One region of the Pseudomonas sp. IT-347P genome, then DNA from elsewhere that is predicted to be linked to it. Evidence: predicted binding sites of a transcription regulator. Region 1 holds the regulator's gene; each other region holds the start of a gene.

Region 1 (6,534 bases):
GCGCTTCGGCTTTCGGCTCAGGCTTGGGCGCCGCTTTCGGCGCAGCAGCCGGAGCGGCCGCAGCCTTGGCGGCAGGCGCAGCAACGGTCGATGCGGAGCCGGCAGTCGCAGCGCTGGCGTCAAACTTGCCTTTGCCGTGCAGTTCGTCGAGCAGCGATTCGAACTCGTGATCGCTGATCAGATCGCTGCCAGCCGCAGCGGCTGCTGGTGCAGCGGGCGCAGCGGGTGCCGAGGCAATCGCCGATTCCAGTGCTTCAACGGCAAAGTTGCCCTTGCCATGCAACTGATCAAGCAGGGCTTCGAATTCGTCGTCGGTGATGTCCGAGCTGTCACCCGCCGCTGGCGCTGTCGGAGCCGCCGCAGTCGGTGCCACGGCATCCGCCGCGAACTGGCCCTTGCCGTGCAACTGATCGAGCAATGACTCGAACTCGGCGTCGGTGATTTCATCGCTGGCGGCTTCACTGGCCGTTTGCGCAGGTGCAGCAGCGACCGGGGCTTCGGCTTCGGCCTTGACGGCGTTCAGCGAGTCCAGCAGCTGTTCGAATTCGTTATCGGTGATGTCGCCCGACGCGTCGCCTTCGACGACCAGTTCTTCGATCATCTCGGCCACAGGCGAAGCCGGGGCTTCGTCCGCCGATTGCGGTTCGGCCAGACGCGCCAAAGCGGCCAGCAGTTCCGGGGTGGCAGCGGTGATCGGCGCACGCTCGCGGACTTCGCTGAACATGCTGTTCACCGCATCCAGTGCTTCGAGAACAACGTCCATCAGTTCTGCATCAACGCGACGCTCACCCTTACGGAGGATGTCGAACACGTTTTCGGCGATGTGACAGCACTCCACCAGCTCATTGAGCTGAAGGAAGCCGGCGCCCCCTTTTACAGTGTGGAAACCGCGAAAAATTGCGTTGAGCAGATCTGCGTCATCCGGGCGGCTTTCCAGCTCGACCAGTTGTTCGGACAGTTGCTCAAGAATCTCGCCGGCCTCAACCAGGAAATCCTGAAGGATCTCTTCATCGGCGCCGAAGCTCATTAATGGGGTGCTCCTACAGGTCTAAAAACCCAAAAAACCTGAAATTCCAAAAAACTCTAGAATCCAAGGCTGGATAACAAATCGTCCACATCGTCCTGACCGGACACAACGTCTTCTCGTTTATCGGCATGAATCTGCGGACCTTCACCCTGCGAGAGATGTTTTTGTGGATCTTTTTCTGCAAGCATCGCGGCGCGGTCATGTTCGATGCCCGCAAAGCGGTCGACCTGACTGGCCATGAGCACGAGTTTGAGTAGATTGCTTTCGACTTCGGTGACCAGTTGGGTCACGCGCTTGATCACCTGACCGGTGAGGTCCTGGTAATCCTGGGCCAGCAGGATGTCGTTGAGATTGCTCGACACCGCACGGTTTTCCGTGCTGCTGCGTGACAGAAAACCGTCGACCCGGCGCGCCAGTTCGCGGAACTCTTCAGCCCCGACCTCGCGACGCATGAAGCGACCCCAATCGGCGCTCAAGGTCTGGGCTTCATCAGCCAGACTGTTGACCACCGGCGTGGCGCTTTCCACCAGATCCATGGTGCGGTTGGCCGCGGCCTCTGTCAGCTTGACCACGTAGCCCAGGCGTTCGGTGGCGTCGGTGATTTGCGACACTTCCTCGGCCTGCGGCATGTGCGGATCGATCTGGAAGTTGACGATCGCACTGTGCAGTTCACGTGTGAGCTTGCCCACTTCCTGGTACAGGCCACGGTCACGGGTCTGATTGAGCTCATGGATCAGTTGCACCGCGTCGCCGAACCTGCCTTTTTCAAGGCTTTCGACCAGTTCGACCGCGTGTTTTTTCAGGGTCGATTCAAAATCGCCCTGTGAAGATTCGTTATGCTCCATAGCTCCCCCGCGCGTTCATCAGCCGATGCGTTCGAAAATCTTCTCGATTTTTTCTTTCAACGCCTGAGCCGTGAAAGGTTTGACTACGTAGCCGTTTACACCGGCCTGAGCGGCTTCGATGATCTGCTCGCGCTTGGCTTCTGCAGTCACCATCAGCACTGGCAGGTGCTTGAGCTTTTCATCGGCACGCACGTGACGCAGCAGGTCGATACCGGTCATGCCCGGCATGTTCCAGTCCGTCACCAGAAAGTCGATGCTGCCGCTGTTGAGCACTGGAATGGCGGTGGTGCCATCGTCAGCCTCGACGGTGTTGGTGAACCCAAGATCACGCAGCAGGTTCTTGATGATCCGCCGCATCGTTGAGAAGTCATCAACGATGAGGATTTTCATGTCTTTGTTCAATTCGACCTCCAAGCAGTCTTAAACGCGCCCAGCACCTGGACGCGCCACTTCAATCAATCGGCGCAGCACTCAAAGACTGTCTGGAGCACAACAGAGCAAGACCGGTGCCGTTTATCACCGCACCAGCCTCGTTCGCAGTGTCCCCACACTGCCTTCAGCGCGCTCGCCACTCCCCCAAACGCCCCCGCAAACGGGCTGCGCACTGGCTGTGTAACTGGCTGACCCGCGATTCACTGACGCCAAGGACTTCACCGATCTCCTTGAGGTTCAGCTCTTCGTCGTAGTACAGCGCCAACACCAGTCGTTCACGCTCCGGCAAATTGGCAATCGCGTCCGCCAGCGCCGCCTGGAAGCGTTCATCTTCCAGATCGCGTGACGGCTCAAGATGAGCACTGGCGCCATCCTCGTGCAGCCCTTCGTGTTCGCCGTCCTGCAACAGGTCGTCGAAACTGAACAGGCGGCTGCCCAAGGTGTCATTCAAAATCCCGTAGTAATCGTCGAGACTCAATTGGAGTTCGGCTGCAACCTCGTGATCTTTAGCGTCACGGCCGGTTTTAGCTTCAATTGAGCGAATTGCGTCGCTGACCATACGGGTATTGCGGTGAACCGAGCGTGGTGCCCAGTCCCCTTTGCGCACTTCGTCGAGCATCGCGCCGCGGATTCGTATGCCCGCGTACGTTTCGAAACTGGCGCCTTTGCTGGCGTCATATTTGGTCGAGACTTCGAGCAGGCCGATCATCCCGGCCTGGATCAGGTCTTCGACCTGCACACTTGCCGGCAAACGCGCCAGCAAGTGGTAGGCAATGCGTTTGACCAGTGGCGCGTAACGCTCGATCAGTTCGTACTGCGCGTCACGTGCCGACTTCTTGTAGTAGTTCATACCGCTTGCGGTCATAGCACGGGCCCTGCCGTTTGCTGCACGAGGCGCTCGACGAAAAATTCAAGGTGGCCACGCGGGTTGGCGGGCAGCGGCCAGGTGTCGACCTTCTGCGCGATCGCCTTGAACGCCAGCGCGCATTTGGAACGCGGAAAGGCTTCGTACACCGCACGCTGCTTCTGCACCGCTTTACGCACGCTTTCGTCGTAAGGCACGGCGCCGACGTATTGTAGGGCCACGTCAAGGAAGCGATCCGTGACCTTGGTCAACTTGGCGAACAGGTTGCGCCCTTCCTGCGGGCTCTGCGCCATGTTGGCGAGAACGCGGAAGCGGTTCATGCCGTAATCGCGGTTGAGCAGTTTGATCAGCGCGTAGGCGTCGGTAATGGAAGTCGGCTCGTCGCAGACCACCAGCAACACTTCTTGCGCGGCGCGGACGAAACTGACTACCGAGTCACCAATACCCGCAGCGGTGTCGATCACCAGCACGTCGAGATTGTCGCCGATGTCGCTGAATGCCTGAATCAGACCGGCATGTTGCGCCGGACTCAGGTGCACCATGCTCTGCGTGCCGGACGCCGCCGGCACGATGCGAATGCCACCGGGGCCTTGCAACAGCACGTCGCGCAATTCGCAACGGCCTTCGATGACGTCGGCCAGCGTGCGTTTAGGGGTCAGACCCAACAATACGTCAACGTTCGCCAGACCGAGGTCGGCGTCCAGCAGCATGACCCGACGGCCAAGCTCTGCCAGCGCCAGCGACAAGTTCACTGACACGTTAGTCTTGCCGACGCCACCTTTGCCGCCGGTCACCGCGATCACCTGTACGGGATGCATGCTGCCCATGTTATTTCTTTACCTTGTCTTGCATAGACGGAGGCCACATTACTGGCTGCGCGTTCACAAACGGAACAATGCATGGCAGACCATCGATGTAGGTACAAAAACTGTTCATGAATACCTCAGCCAACCTGCTTGGTCGGGCTGTGATAGATATCAGCGAACATGTCAGCCATGGCTTCTTCGCTGGGTTCTTCCTGCATTTGCACGCTGACGGCGCGGCTGACCAGTTGATGACGGCGCGGCAGATGCAAATCATCCGGAATCCGTGGGCCATCGGTCAGGTACGCGACCGGCAATTCATGACTGATCGCCAGGCTTAACACTTCGCCAAGGCTGGCCGTTTCATCCAGTTTAGTCAGGATGCAGCCGGCAAGCCCGCAACGCTTGTAACTGTGATAAGCGGCGGTTAGAACCTGTTTCTGGCTGGTGGTTGCCAAGACCAGATAATTTTTTGAGCGAATGCCACGTCCGGCCAGACTTTCGAGCTGCATGCGCAGGGCCGGATCGCTGGCCTGCAGGCCGGCGGTATCGATCAGCACCACGCGTTTGCGCAGCAACGGATCCAGCGCTTGCACCAGCGATTGGCCCGGGTCGACGTGAGTCACCGGCACATTGAGAATGCGACCCAGCGTCTTCAGTTGTTCCTGCGCACCGATGCGGAAGCTGTCCATGCTCACCAGCGCGACATTCTGCGCGCCGTATTTCAGCACATAACGCGCGGCAAGCTTGGCGAGTGTAGTGGTCTTGCCCATGCCGGCCGGGCCGACCATGGCAATCACACCGCCCTCTTCCAGCGGCTCGACTTCCGGTACGGCAATCATCCGTGCCAGGTGCGCGAGGAGCATGCGCCAGGCCTGACGCGGCTCTTCGATATCAGTGATCAGCGCCAGCAGATCGCGCGACAACGGCCCGGACAGACCGATGCGTTGCAGACGGCGATACAGGTTGGCTTGGGCCGGACGGCTGCCTTGCAGCTGATTCCAGGCGAGGGTGCCGAGCTGAACTTCCATCAGCTCGCGCAGGCTGTTCAATTCAAAGCGCATCGAATCCAGCGCACGCGGATCGACACCGCCGGAGGACTGCGCAGGCGCCGGAGCCGGACGTGGCGGTGCGGCATAGGTCGGCTCGCTCAGCGGCTCGGCAGCGGTCAGTGGCAGGCCTGCCGTCAACGGCAGCCCGGCAAAGATCTGGCGATTGCTATTGCCGTCGGCTTCGCCACGCAGGCTCAACTCGGCCTGGGCAGTGACGATGCGCGACTGGGTCTTGCGCAGCTCGTCTTCGAGTTCCATGTTCGGAACCCGTGGCGCCAGCGCCGACAATTTGTAATCCAGTGCCGCCGTCAGCTCGACACCGCCGGCAATGCGGCGGTTGCCAATGATGGCGGCATCAGCGCCCAGCTCATCACGAACCAGCTTCATGGCCTGACGCATATCGGCGGCAAAGAAACGCTTAACTTGCATAAACCACTACCTCAGCCGTTGGGCCCTACTGTCGCAACGATGGTCACTTGCTTGTTGTCCGGTATTTCCTGGTAGGCCAGCACATGCAGCCCAGGGACTGCGAGGCGGCCAAAGCGCGAGAGCATCGCGCGGATCGGGCCGGCTACCAAAAGAATCACCGGCTGACCTTGCATTTCCTGACGCTGCGCCGCTTCGATGAGCGAACGCTGCAGCTTCTCGGCCATGCTTGGCTCCAGCAGAACGCCCTCTTCCGAGCCTTGTCCTGCCTTCTGCAGACTATTGAGCAATATTTGTTCCAACCTTGGTTCCAAGGTGATCACAGGCAGCTCCGACTCAGTGCCTACAATGCTTTGGACGATGGCGCGGGATACGCCGACCCGCACAGCGGCCACCAGCGCGGCGGTATCTTGACTCTTCGCGGCGTTGTTGGCGATGGCTTCGGCAATGCTGCGGATATCGCGCACCGGCACGTGTTCGGCAAGCAGCGCCTGCAGCACTTTGAGCAACTGTGACAACGTGACCACGCCCGGCACCAGCTCTTCCGCCAGTTTCGGCGAGCTTTTGGCCAGCAATTGCATGAGTTGCTGCACTTCTTCGTGGCCGATCAGCTCACTGGAGTGCTTGTACAGAATCTGGTTCAAGTGGGTCGCAACCACGGTGCTGGCGTCGACCACGGTGTAACCGAGCGATTGCGCCTGGGCACGCTGGCTGATTTCGATCCACACCGCCTCCAGGCCGAAAGCCGGATCTTTGGCGTTGATACCGTTGAGCGTGCCGTAGACCTGGCCCGGGTTGATCGCCAGTTCGCGATCCGGGTAGATCTCGGCTTCGGCGAGGATCACCCCCATCAGCGTCAGGCGATAAGCGCTTGGCGCCAGATCGAGGTTGTCACGAATATGCACAGTGGGCATGAGGAAGCCCAGATCCTGCGAGAGCTTCTTGCGCACGCCCTTGATCCGCGCCAGCAATTGCCCGCCCTGGTTGCGATCCACCAGCGGAATCAGGCGATAGCCGACTTCCAGGCCGATCATGTCGATTGGCGTGACGTCGTCCCAGCCCAGCTCTTTGGTTTCCATGGCGC
Region 2 (6,534 bases), on a different contig from region 1:
GGTTTCCAGCCAGTCGATATGTTCTTCTTCGGATTCGAGAATATCTTCGAGCAGTTCACGGCTGCCGAAGTCGCCAACGGTTTCGCAATGGGCGATCGCGGCTTTCAGGTCAGCGTGGCCGGTCTTCTCGATACGCAGGTCGCACTCCAGCATTTCCTTGGTGTGCTCGCCGATATGCAGCTTGCCCAGGTCCTGTACGTTGGGCAGGCCCTCGAGGAACAGGATGCGCTTGATCAGCTTGTCCGCGTGCTTCATCTCGTCGATGGATTCTTTGTATTCGTGCTTGCCGAGCTTGTTCAGACCCCAATCTTCGTACATGCGCGCATGCAGAAAGTACTGATTGATCGCGACCAGCTCATTGGCAAGGATCTTGTTGAGATGCTGGATGACTGTAATGTCGCCTTTCATGATCGGAGTCCTGCCCTGTTTTAGCTGTATATGCGCCAGAGTTTGAGCTTCGTACTTATAAGTGTCAAACCTAAGTTATTGAATAATAAATGAAAATTAATCGGAATAAGAATGTTTGTGTTCCGCGTCTGAGCGCTAAGCAATTGATTTTCAGGCATAAAAAAACCGGACATAAGTCCGGTTCTTTGAAATGGGGGCAATTATGCGGCTGTAAATTCGACCGGGTAGGGGATCGCAGCCTGGGCGGTTTGCAGCTTGGTCAGGGTCTCGCGGACCACTTCCTTGGCAAGGCAGGCACATTTGCCACATTGGCTGGCGACGCCGGTGGCCTGGCGGACTTCTTTATAGCTGCAGCAACCTTCATAAATCGCTTCGCGGATCTGTCCGTCGGTAACGCCAGTGCAGAGGCAAACATACATAAGTAATAACCGTCGCTGGTTGTGACTCAATTGCGATGGATCTTAATGTTAACGAGAATGATTGTCAAAGTGCTTTCGGAATGCTTCAGCCGATTAATAGCCATGACTGACGAACGGTATTTACTGGCGAAATGCCTGGCCCCGTAAATGCAGCGCCGTTCTGCCACTGCTTTGAAAAACCGTTAAGGACAGGCCAAATTCGCAGTGTATGATGGTCGGCCCTTGTGAAGGGGGTTCGTGTCACAGGGCTGTCGCTTGAGGGTGGCAGGCTGGCGCGAACCCTGAACTTCAAGTTTTTACACCAGGAGATATCAATGAGCGTACTCGTAGGCAAACAAGCCCCTGACTTCACCGTCCCGGCCGTACTCGGCAATGGCGAGATCGTTGACAGCTTCACCCTGTCCTCGGCCATCAAAGGCAAATACGGCCTGGTGTTCTTCTATCCACTGGACTTCACCTTCGTCTGCCCGTCCGAGCTGATCGCTCTGGACAACCGTATGGCTGACTTCAAGGCCCGCAACGTTGAAGTGGTCGCTGTGTCGATCGACTCTCACTTCACCCACAATGCATGGCGCAACACGCCAGTGAACAATGGCGGCATCGGCCAGGTGAAATACACCATGGCTGCCGACATGAAGCACGACATCGCCAAGGCTTACGACGTTGAGTCCGAAGGCGGCGTGGCTTTCCGTGGCGCGTTTCTGATCGACGACAAAGGCGTGGTTCGCTCGCAGATCATCAACGACCTGCCGCTGGGCCGTAACATGGAAGAGCTGATCCGTCTGGTCGACGCTCTGCAATTCCACGAAGAGCACGGCGAAGTCTGCCCTGCCAACTGGAAAAAAGGCGACAAAGGCATGAACGCTTCGCCAGAAGGCGTCGCGGCTTACCTGACCGAAAACGCTGCTGCCCTGTAAGGCGCAACGTCGAGGTACAAAAAAACCGGCCCACGTGGCCGGTTTTTTTATGCGCGGGCTTTACCCGACGACCATCATCAGTCGTCGAAATCTTCCCAGCCGCCCATCTGTTTCCAGCGGTTGACGATGCCGCAGAACAGCTCAGCGGTTTTCTCGGTGTCGTAACGCGCCGAGTGCGCCTCACGACCGTCGAAATCGATGTCGGCGGCCTGGCAGGCTTTTGCCAGCACGGTTTGACCGTACGCCAGACCGGCCAGCGTCGCGGTGTCGAAGCTGGAGAACGGGTGGAACGGGTTGCGCTTCATGTCCAGACGCGCAACGGCCGCGTTCAGGAAGCCAAGGTCGAAGCTGCTGTTGTGCCCGACCAGGATCGCGCGCTTGCAGCCGTTGGCCTTCAGCGCCTTGCGGATACCACGGAAAATGTCGGTCAGTGCGGTTTCTTCACTGACCGCCATACGCAGTGGGTGATCCAGTTTGATCCCGGTGAACTCCAGCGCCGCTGCTTCGATGTTGGCGCCTTCGAACGGCTCAACGCGGAAGAAGTAGGTGTGATCCGGGTAAACGAACCCCTTTTCATCCATGGCGATAGTGGTCGCGGCAATCTCCAGCAAGGCATCGGTGGCCGAGTTGAAGCCACCGGTCTCTACGTCAACGACAACCGGCAGGTAGCCGCGAAAGCGTGCTGCCATCGGGTGACGGGAACCGCCACCACCACTTTGACCGTCCAGTTCGTCGTCGAAATGGTCTTCACTCACGCGTGTTCCTCCAGCAGGCGCCAGCGCAGTTTTTCACCGGCGCGCAGCGGGATAACGGTCAGCTCGCCAAACGGCAGGCTGGTCGGGGCAGTCCATTCTTCACGAACCAGGGTAATGCGATCGGTGTTTGCCGGCAGGCCGTAGAAGCGCGGGCCGTTGAGGCTGGCGAAGGCTTCGAGCTTGTTCAGCGCGTTACGCTGTTCGAACGCTTCGGCATACAGCTCGATGGCGGCGTACGCGGTGTAGCAGCCGGCGCAGCCGCAAGCAGCTTCCTTGGCATGCTGGGCGTGCGGTGCCGAGTCGGTGCCGAGGAAGAACTTCGCGCTGCCACTGGTGGCGGCGTCGAGCAGGGCTTCCTGGTGCGTATTGCGCTTGAGGATCGGCAGGCAATAGAAGTGCGGCCGAATCCCGCCCACCAGCATGTGGTTGCGGTTGTAGAGCAGGTGGTGCGCGGTGATGGTCGCACCAACGTTGGCCGAAGCCTCGTTGACGAACTGCACGGCGTCAGCGGTGGTGATGTGTTCGAACACCACTTTCAGCGTCGGGAAACGCTCGACCACGCGGCGCATGTGCTCATCGATGAAGATCTTCTCGCGGTCGAACACATCGACGTCGCCACGAGTGACTTCACCGTGGATCAGCAGCGGCATGCCGACTTCAGCCATGGCTTCCAGTGCCGGGAAGATCTTGTCGATGCTGGTCACACCAGAATCGGAGTTGGTGGTGGCGCCGGCCGGGTACAGCTTGGCGGCGTGCACGAAACCGCTGGCCTTGGCTTCACGAATTTCTTCGGGCTGGGTACGGTCGGTGAGGTACAGCACCATCAACGGCTCGAAGCGACTGCCGGCCGGGCGGGCAGCGAGAATCCGCTGGCGATAGCCGTCGGCTTCAGCGGCGTTGCGCACCGGAGGTACCAGGTTGGGCATGATGATGGCGCGGCCAAAGGTGCGCGCCACATCGGCAACGGTATTGGTCAACACGGCACCATCGCGAAGATGAATGTGCCAGTCGTCGGGACGCAGCAGGGTCAGGCGGTCGGACATGAGGGGATTCCAGGCGGGTCAAACTGAGGCGAATGCTACCGGAAAAGACTCTTGCAGGCACTCGCTATCAAGTTTTGCGGGAACCTTCCGATATCCCGTAGGTATGCCGTAAACATAGTGTGAATCGGTGTTTGTGTTTCACAAGCCAATGGAGCCTCCCGTGCGCCAGCGTTATTTAGCCTTGCTCAGTGTGTTCGCCAGCCTTCCGGCGATGGCGCTCACGTACCAGACCCGTCTGGAGAACATTGAGTGGACGGTCGCCGGCGACAAGTTCGAATGTCGTCTGACCCAACCGATCACTGATTTCGGCTCGGGCGAGTTCGTGCGCAAGGCGGGTGAACAGGCGATATTCCGTCTGAATGCCTACAACGCCATGCTCGGCGGCGGCTCTGCAACCTTGCTGGCGGCGGCTGCACCCTGGCAGCCGGGGCGTGGTGACATCAACCTGGGTTCCGTGAGGCTCGGCAGCGGCAACGTCTTGTTCAACAGCTCGCAATCCCAGGCCGGAGGCCTTATCAGCGGTCTGCTGGATGGTCGCAGCCCGGTCGTGCGCCGCGCGTCTGGCGATGGCCGCGTTTCGGAAGTGCGCCTGTTGCCGGTCAAGTTCAGCAAGGCGTTCAATGACTACCAAACGTGTGTGGCGAAACTGCTGCCGCAGAATTTCGATCAGATCAAACAGTCGCAGATCGGCTTTCCCGGCGAAGGTGTTGATCTGGATCCTGCTGCAAAAGCCAAGCTGCAAGTGATGCTCGAATACATGAAGGCTGATCCGACGGTCAATCACATCGAGCTCGACGGCCATTCCGACAACAGCGGCAATCGTTTGACCAACCGTGAACTGTCACGCCGGCGAGCGCTGGCAGTGGTCGACTTCTTCAAGGCAAACGGCATTCAGGAATCGCAGATCACCGTGCGCTTCCATGGCGAGCAATATCCCATTGTGCCGAACACCAATGCGGCCAATCGCGCGAAGAACCGTCGGGTCAATGTGAAACTGGCGCGCGTGGCTCCAGCCACGGCTCCGGCACCGCAAGCGAGCACGCCAGCCAGCACTGCAGCAACTTCCTGACCCGCCGGTCATCGTCGCGCACTCGACAGAATCTGTCGCTTTGTCGTCTTAAGCTGTCGCGCCTCTGTAAATTATTGCGTTGGAGCGGTAGACTCCCCGGCTTTCCGTAGAACCCCGTGGAGTGATGGCATGGCGGACGTAAACAAGGTCGTTCTGGCGTATTCCGGCGGCCTGGACACTTCGGTGATCCTCAAGTGGCTGCAGGATACTTATAACTGTGAAGTGGTGACCTTCACCGCTGATCTCGGTCAAGGCGAAGAGGTCGAGCCGGCCCGCGCCAAGGCTCAGGCCATGGGCGTCAAAGAAATCTACATCGACGACCTGCGCGAAGAATTCGTGCGTGATTTCGTGTTCCCGATGTTCCGCGCCAACACCGTTTACGAAGGCGAGTACCTGCTGGGTACTTCCATCGCACGTCCGCTGATCGCCAAACGTCTGATCGAGATCGCCAACGAAACCGGCGCTGACGCCATTTCCCATGGCGCCACCGGCAAAGGCAACGACCAGGTGCGCTTCGAACTGGGCGCCTACGCACTCAAGCCAGGCGTGAAAGTGATTGCTCCCTGGCGTGAGTGGGACCTGCTGTCCCGCGAGAAGCTGATGGACTACGCCGAGAAGCATGCGATCCCGATCGAGCGTCACGGCAAGAAGAAGTCCCCGTACTCGATGGACGCCAACCTGCTGCACATCTCCTATGAAGGTGGCGTGCTGGAAGACACCTGGACCGAGCACGAAGAAGACATGTGGCGCTGGACCGTCTCCCCGGAGAAGGCTCCCGACACCCCGCAATACCTGGAACTGACCTATCGCAACGGCGACATCGTTGCGCTGGATGGCGTCGAAATGACCCCGGCCACCGTACTGGCGACCTTGAACAAGATCGGCGGCGCTCACGGTATCGGCCGTCTCGACATCGTCGAAAACCGTTACGTCGGCATGAAGTCCCGTGGCTGCTACGAAACCCCGGGCGGCACCATCATGCTGCGCGCGCACCGCGCCATTGAATCGATCACTCTGGACCGCGAAGTCGCTCACCTCAAAGACGAGCTGATGCCGAAATACGCCAGCCTGATCTACACCGGTTACTGGTGGAGCCCTGAGCGCTTGATGCTGCAACAGATGATCGATGCGTCCCAGGTCAACGTGAACGGCGTTGTGCGCCTGAAACTGTACAAGGGCAACGTGATCGTCACCGGCCGCAAGTCCGACGATTCGCTGTTCGACGCCAACATCGCGACCTTCGAAGAAGATGGCGGTGCTTACAATCAGGCTGACGCGGCAGGCTTCATCAAGCTCAATGCGCTGCGCATGCGCATTGCTGCCAACAAGGGTCGCAAGTTGTTCTAAGCGCTCCAGACTGACATGTAATGAAAAGGGCGGCCTTGTCATCGAGACAAGGTCGCCCTTTTTGCATGGTTGTTTGTCTGCGTTTGAGCGAGCCATATTCCTGAGCCATGTACGGGGGGGTGACTACAGCTCATCTTTCATGTCCGTCCCAATAGCGTTACCGCTTGTGCACACAGGTTATAAACAATACAAAGCGTTTTTCCTGAGCCTTTCTTGACGTGTTTGATCTGCAGCCGTGCATTCTGCGTCAGTAGAACGTCCGATATGTGATTGGAAAGAAACACGACCACCCGGGCTGACTTGCGGTCGAGGTTTCGAATATTTTCCAGAATCGTGGCTAATTCTCTCGATGCATCGACATCCCGTGCGTCGATGAGATGCAGGTCGCTGATCCACGCTGGCAACTGTATGTCGTGCTGAACAATCTGTTTGGTTTTTGTGATGATATCCGACGGCGGGTCAGGCGCGTTGTGGACTTTGCACGCTTCTTTGCATTCGACATTGCCCGATTTGCAGGGTAAGACACAACTTGATAGCCCAAACGTACCTTGCGCGGATGGCTCCGGCGTCGATGTG
Region 3 (6,534 bases), on a different contig from region 1:
TTGCATCGGCGTGCGATACAGCAGCGATTCGTCGCCGTTGCCCAGACCTTCAGCTTCGATGTGACGGCTGTTGGTCATGTTCAGGGCGATGGTGCCGTTGGCGTTTTTCTGGGTCTGTGCTTCAAGCACTTTGGAGAAGTCCAGATCCCGCGCCTTGTAGTTCGGGGTATCGGCGTTGGCGATGTTGTTGGCCAGTACTTCGGCACGCTGGGCGCGGAAGCCCAATGCCTTTTCGTGAATGCCGAGCGCTTTATCGAAGCTGATGCTCATGTCGGGAACCTTCAGGTGACCGGTTTTTCGTAACTGAGCTTTAGCAAGCGCCGTGCCAAACCATAAAAGCCCCATAAACCGGGGCTTTGCCGGGAGTCGGCAAAGCGGCAATGCCAGAAAAGCGGCAACCGGTTTCCGCTGGATGCCGCTTTTCTGCCGCTTGCCTCCTCCCTCACTACCACCGCCGGACAACTGTGGGAGCGGGCTTGCTCGCGAAGGCGGCGTATCAGAAAACCAAATATTGACTGACACACCGCCTTCGCGAGCAAGCCCGCTCCCACAAGGGGATTTTTGGTGGTTTGGGAGATAATTCAGGCACAAAAAAACGGAAGACCTTTTGGGGTCTCCCGTTTTTATTGCTACTGCAATCATTTCGCCTGGTAAATGATCCCCGGGCTGCACTGAACCATCTGGTAGTGATCCGGCAAACCGTTCAACGCTTCGGAGGCGCCAAGGAACAGATAACCGCCCGGCTTCAACGTGCTGTGAATGCGCAACAGGATGTCTTTCTTCACTTCGGCAGAGAAGTAGATCAACACGTTGCGGCAGAACACGATGTCGAACTTGCCCAGCGCGGCATAGCTGTCGAGCAGGTTGAACGAGCGAAATTCCACACGGTTCTTGATCGGCGCCTTGATCACCCAGCGTCCCGGCCCTTTCGGGTCGAAATAGCGTTGCAGGCGTTCCGGCGACAGGCCACGGCCGATGGCCAGGCTGTCGTACTCGCCGGTCTTGCAGTTGTTGAGCATGCTGCCCGACAGGTCGGTGGCAACGATCTGCACGCCCATCTTCAACTGGCCAAGATTGCTGCGCTCGAACTCGTCGATCGACATCGACAGCGAATACGGTTCCTGACCCGACGAGCAGGCTGCCGACCAGATCCGCAGGCGCTGGTTGGGGCTCGCCTTGATCGCTTCCGGCAGTACCTTGTTCTTCAAGACTTCAAACGGATAGGTGTCACGAAACCACAGGGTTTCGTTGGTCGTCATGGCATCGACCACCTGCTCGCGCAAACCGCTGCGCGGCTGGGTCTGGATGCGCTGAACCAGCTCACCCAGGGACTTGATGCCTTGCTGCTCCATCAGTTTGTTGAGACGGCTCGAGACCAGATACTGCTTGTTTTCACCGAGCAGAATGCCACAGGCTTTTTCCAGGAAGACCCGGAACTGTTCGAAATCCAAATTACCCGTAGACAATGATGCCGCCTCTTAAATCGTGTTGACCGCCAGGAGCAAAACGCGCCTAGCTGATATCTGCTGCTTTGATCCGGTCGACTACCCGGGATGCGAGGTCATCAGGACGGAATTTGGCCAAAAAGTCATCAGCACCGACTTTCTTGACCATCGCCTGATTGAATACCCCCGACAACGAAGTATGCAGGATGATATGAAGCTTTTGCATGCGTGCGTCGCCGCGGATTTCCGCCGTCAGGGTGTACCCGTCCATCTCCGGCATCTCGATGTCGGAAATCATCATCAGGAACTCTTCTTCCGGCTTCTTGCCCTCATCGACCAGCTTGCGCAGGTAATCCAGCGCCTGCTTGCCGTCGTTCAGCGCCACCACTTCGACACCGATGGTCTGCAGACAACGCGTGACCTGCTTGCGCGCCACCGACGAGTCATCGACCGTCAAGACACGCAACGACAGTGCCTTGGTCTGGGTCTCGACATCGACCACGCCCACCGAAATCGCTTCCGGTGTCGGCGCAACTTCGGCCAGCACTTTCTCGACGTCGATGATTTCGACTAACTGATTGTCCACCCGAGTCACAGCGGTCAGGTAATGATCGCGACCCGTGCCCTTGGGTGGTGGATGAATCTCTTCCCAGTTCATGTTGACGATGCGCTCCACCGAGCGGACCAGGAAACCCTGCGTCTTGGTGTTGTACTCCGTGATGATCACGAACGGGTTGTTCTTGTCTTTCAACGCTCCGGAACCGGTGGCCATCGCCAGATCAAGGATCGGAATGGTCGCCCCCCGGATATTTGCCACCCCGCACACGACAGGACTGGACTTGGGCATCAACGTCAGCGACGGGCACTGCAACACTTCCCGTACCTTGAACACGTTGATTCCGTAGAGCTGCTGACCGTCAAGACGGAACAACAACAGCTCCAGGCGATTCTGCCCCACCAGTTGCGTGCGCTGGTTCACCGAATCCATTACACCAGCCATGCCCCAGACTCCTACACCAACGCCAAGTGTTGTTGCGACGCACATTCATTGCTAAACGGCACGGCGCTTGCTTTTTAACTTGCATGAACGCTCAAACGACATTTTTTCGACGCCTGACATCACCTCTCCGCAGAGGGTTTTGTGCTGCGTCTGCCATTTGCTGCTTTTTCGCTGGCAGCCCTGCCATTGCTGATGCGGTTACCTTGCCTGACATGCTTATCGGCGTCACTCAGGGCTTTCTTGAATTCACCGTAGAAGACTATCTGGCTACCAGTCAAACGGAAGGCCGTTACGAAATCGAAGTAAACCAGCTCGATCCCCGTATGCGCATGCCTATGTGCGACAAGGAATTGACAGCCACTTTGGAGAGCCCAGCACGTCCGCTGGGCCGGGTTACCGTGAAGGTTCGCTGTGAGGGCGCCTCGCCCTGGACCGTGTTCGTGCCCGCTCAAGTCCGCCTGTTTCGCGAGATCGTAACCACTACGCGCCCGCTCAAACGGGCCGGGATTATAGAGCCGCAGGACGTGACCTTGCGGGAGCGCGACATCAGTCAGATCAACCAGGGCTTTCTGACCTCCGTTGACGAAGCGATCGGGCAAAAATTGACCCGACCAACGGTAGCCGATCAGGTCATTACCCTGGTTCATCTGGAACAGGCGGAAGTCATTCGCAAGGGCGATCAAGTCGTGATCACCGCGCGCAGCGGCACACTCGCCGTGCGCATGCCCGGCGAAGCGCTGGCCAATGGCGGTTTGAAAGAACAGATCCGGGTGAAAAACCTCAACTCGCAACGGGTCATCAAGGCGCAAGTCACCGCGCCGGGCCAAGTGGAAGTGGCGATGTAGAAAACTGGCGCTGGCCCCGGCTGTTCCCTAAACTGTGCCGCAGCAGGACACGCGCCGGCGCATGCAAGGCTCATTGCAAATGTGCCTAAAGTTTTCCAGGGGATGGCCGAAAACATGGCAAGCGTCCAAATTCCCAGAGGTTTTTATCATGGTCATCGATTTCAGCCGTTTGAACAGCTCCTCGTCAGTTACAGGCAGTACACGTACCAGCAACGCCAAGGAAACCGCCGAAACCGGCACCTCTGCGCCGCTGAATACCCAGGCCGAACCGGCCAGTACCGCAAAAAGCGGGGAATCGGTACACCTCAGCAATGAGGCTCAACAGTTGCAGAAGGTCACTGACAAGCTGCGCGATCAACCTGCTGTCGACAAAGCCCGTGTGGCCGAGTTGAAAGCCGCGATTGCCGATGGCAGCTATAAAGTCGACAGCAACCGTGTAGCCAGCAAACTGCTCAACTTCGAAGCCCAGCGCTAGGCTTTTGCCGGCGCCAGGCTTTTGGACGCTTAAAACCCAAGGCCAGCCATGCACGACACTAACTTATTGCAATTGATCAACGACGACTTTGCTCCAGCTCAACAATTGCTGGAGTTACTGCAAACCGAATCCCTCGCGTTGCACGGTCGCGACATGCCGTTGCTGGAAGAAATTCTGGCGCACAAACAGGCACTGATCATTCTGCTTGAACAGCATGGCCGCAAGCGCAGTGAAATCCTCGCCAGCCTCAATTTGCCGACCGACCGTACAGGTCTGGCGCAGTTGGCCAGCCAATCGAGCATTGGCGACCAGTTGCTGACGCAAGGCGACGCATTGACCGACCTGATTGCCCAGTGCCAGGCGGCCAACCTCAAGAATGGCCAGTCGATCCAGATCCAGCAGGCCGCCACGGCCAATCAGCTGAAGATCCTCACCGGTGGTGAGGCGCCGGCCCTGTATAACGCCAGCGGTACATTTGCCAAACCCGCCACACCGCGTCCGCTCAGCCAGGCATGAGCCGTTGATGCGCCAGCACTATCTACCTGCGAAACATGCTGGCAAAATGCTGGCTAGTCGTCATATTTTGTCTGGAGATTGATAAACCGTGTCCAACGCCCTCAGCGCGGATGATGCTCCGCAGCCCCCTAAGGTGCTCACCACGCCACTGGAAATCTCCAGCAACCTGCGCCAGCTGCAAGACAGCCACGATCCGCTGATCATTACCTTTCATGAGCGCAGTCAGCGCTTCCAGAGCTATCTGATCAAAGTCGACCGCGACAGCGCTTCGATCGCCCTGGACGAGATGATCCCGCGTGATGGCGAACGTTTTCTGCAGGCCGGAGAGCCGTTCAAGGTTGAAGGCTTTCATGATGGCGTGCGTATTGCCTGGGAATGCACCGGCAAGCTGAATATCGAGGAATCCGACGGTGATCGCTTCTACACCGGCGAGCTGCCGACCGAAGTGGTTTATCACCAGCGCCGCAATGCCTTCCGGGCTGCGTTGAAACTGACCGATCTGGTCAGCGTTGAGCTGGGCGGGGAAAAGCTCAAATCGCCTCTGCAGGGCAAGCTGCTGGATATCTCTGCGACCGGTTGCAAGTTCCGTTTCGACGGCGATATCACTGACCGTCTGCAACTGGGCCAGGTCTATGACCGATTGATCGCCCCGCCGCTGTTCGGTAATCAGCCGATTTCCGTCGAACTGCGCTATCTGCACTTTGAAGAAAAACTCAACATCACTTTTGCCGGCCTGCGCTTCCACAACATCAGTGGTCAGGCAGCGCGCAACGTTGAGCGTTTCGTGTATCAGTTACAGCGGGAAGCACGCCGCTTCGACAAAGACGATCTTTGATTCGTCGCGATCAATAAGAAGGGCAGTCCTTGGCGGGACTGCCCTTTTTTATGCGCGGTGTTTTTTGTTCAGTTCAGGGTCTGCCGCCGCTGAGATCGGGCGCAGGCGTGTCGGTGTCAGTGTCGCGATCCGGTTCGACCACTGCCGCTGGCTCTGGCTGAGCCTCAGATTCAGGCTCTGGATTTGCCGGTGTCTGCACAGGGTCCTGCACCATCTGCTCCTGCACCACTTGCTCGTCTACCCGAGGATCGAGAGCCGCCACCAGCGGCGAGCTGGACATGCTGTCGGGCATGGCCACGTGATGCAACGGCGCGTCGTCGACCTGATGCAGATTGGTCACGGCTTTCGGCCGGATTCGCCACACCAGCACCAACGCGAAGAAGCTGAAGAACGCATACAGGCTCTGGCTGCCAAACAGCTTCATCAGCACACCCGCGAGCAACGGTCCGATGCTCGCACCCACCCCGTAGGTCACCAGCAGCATCGCCGTCAGCGACACACGACGATCGCCTTCGACGTGGTCGTTGGAGAACGCCACCGCCAGCGGATACAAGCAGAATTGCACCAGCGAACAGAGGAAGCCAACCCCGAACAGCACTTCCAGCGGGACCTGCGGCAACACCGCCAATGGCAACGCCGCCACCGCGAGAAATCCGGCAAAGCAGCGAATCAGCAGCGCCCGGTCGTAACGATCGGACAACCAGCCCAACGGCCACTGCACCAGCAGCCCGGCAAAAATGCAGCTACCCATGAACAGACCGACCTGCTCGGTCGACAGCCCTTGTTGCGAGGCATACAGCGGCGCCAGACCGTAGAAAGAGCCGATGATCAAACCGGCACCCAGTACCGTGCTCAACGACTGCGGCACCCGCTTGATAAAGAAGCGCGGCTCCATCGGCGCCGGATGCAAAGGCGCCGGGTGAATCCGTCGTGTCAATGCCACTGGCACCAGACACAGCGCAAAGCACAGGGCGACCAGCATCAGCAGTTCCAGGCCCAGGCCCGGATGCATGACCAGAATCAGTTGGCCGAGCACCAGCCCCAGATACGAAGCGATCATGTAACCGCTGAACACCAGGCCACGCTGATTGGCGTCCGCCTGCTCGTTGAGCCAACTCTCGATCACCATGTACTGGCACATCATGCCCAGACCGACGATGGTCCGCAGCACCAGCCACGCCGGCAGCCAATCGACCAGACCATGACCAAGCACCGCCGCCCCGACGATCCCGGCGCAGGCTGAATATGCTCGGATATGCCCGACCCGGGCGATCAGGCGGTGGCCGATCTTGCCACCCAGCACCAGGCCGAAATAGTTGGCCGCCATCAGCGCACCGACCCACAGGCCGTCGACATTGTCAGCAGCCAGACGCAATGCCAGATAAGTGGATAAAAGGCCGGAGCCGATCAACATCATC

The links. The regulator FliA, encoded in region 1, starts transcription of late flagellar genes. The targets are predictions, from matches to a motif close to CTAAAGTTTNNNNNNNNNNNGCCGNTAA.
Region 2: ACM6IV_RS27305 (flagellar protein MotY) is a predicted target of FliA. The motif match lies at 3,609-3,636, and genes of this name have one in related genera.
Region 3: flgM (flagellar biosynthesis anti-sigma factor FlgM) is a predicted target of FliA. The motif match lies at 3,376-3,403, and genes of this name have one in related genera.

Annotation. Positions count from the first base shown of each region.
Region 1 is NZ_CATKPQ010000003.1:116,561-123,094, forward strand. It holds gene ACM6IV_RS02180 (chemotaxis protein CheA) at 1-1,027, opposite strand, end outside; gene ACM6IV_RS02185 (protein phosphatase CheZ) at 1,084-1,872, opposite strand; gene ACM6IV_RS02190 (chemotaxis response regulator CheY) at 1,891-2,262, opposite strand; gene fliA (RNA polymerase sigma factor FliA) at 2,429-3,169, opposite strand; gene fleN (flagellar synthesis regulator FleN) at 3,166-3,996, opposite strand; gene flhF (flagellar biosynthesis protein FlhF) at 4,113-5,453, opposite strand; gene flhA (flagellar biosynthesis protein FlhA) at 5,465-6,534, opposite strand, start outside.
Region 2 is NZ_CATKPQ010000060.1:62,862-69,395, reverse strand. It holds gene bfr (bacterioferritin) at 1-408, opposite strand, end outside; gene ACM6IV_RS27325 (bacterioferritin-associated ferredoxin) at 609-827, opposite strand; gene ACM6IV_RS27320 (peroxiredoxin) at 1,142-1,744, shown strand; gene rnt (ribonuclease T) at 1,822-2,499, opposite strand; gene pyrC (dihydroorotase) at 2,496-3,542, opposite strand; gene ACM6IV_RS27305 (flagellar protein MotY) at 3,703-4,611, shown strand; gene ACM6IV_RS27300 (argininosuccinate synthase) at 4,741-5,958, shown strand; gene ACM6IV_RS27295 (hypothetical protein) at 6,096-6,534, opposite strand, start outside.
Region 3 is NZ_CATKPQ010000057.1:4,109-10,642, reverse strand. It holds gene flgB (flagellar basal body rod protein FlgB) at 1-270, opposite strand, end outside; gene cheR (protein-glutamate O-methyltransferase CheR) at 639-1,466, opposite strand; gene ACM6IV_RS22470 (chemotaxis protein CheV) at 1,513-2,445, opposite strand; gene flgA (flagellar basal body P-ring formation chaperone FlgA) at 2,529-3,290, shown strand; gene flgM (flagellar biosynthesis anti-sigma factor FlgM) at 3,439-3,765, shown strand; gene ACM6IV_RS22455 (flagella synthesis protein FlgN) at 3,814-4,281, shown strand; gene ACM6IV_RS22450 (flagellar brake protein) at 4,370-5,116, shown strand; gene ACM6IV_RS22445 (MFS transporter) at 5,190-6,534, opposite strand, start outside.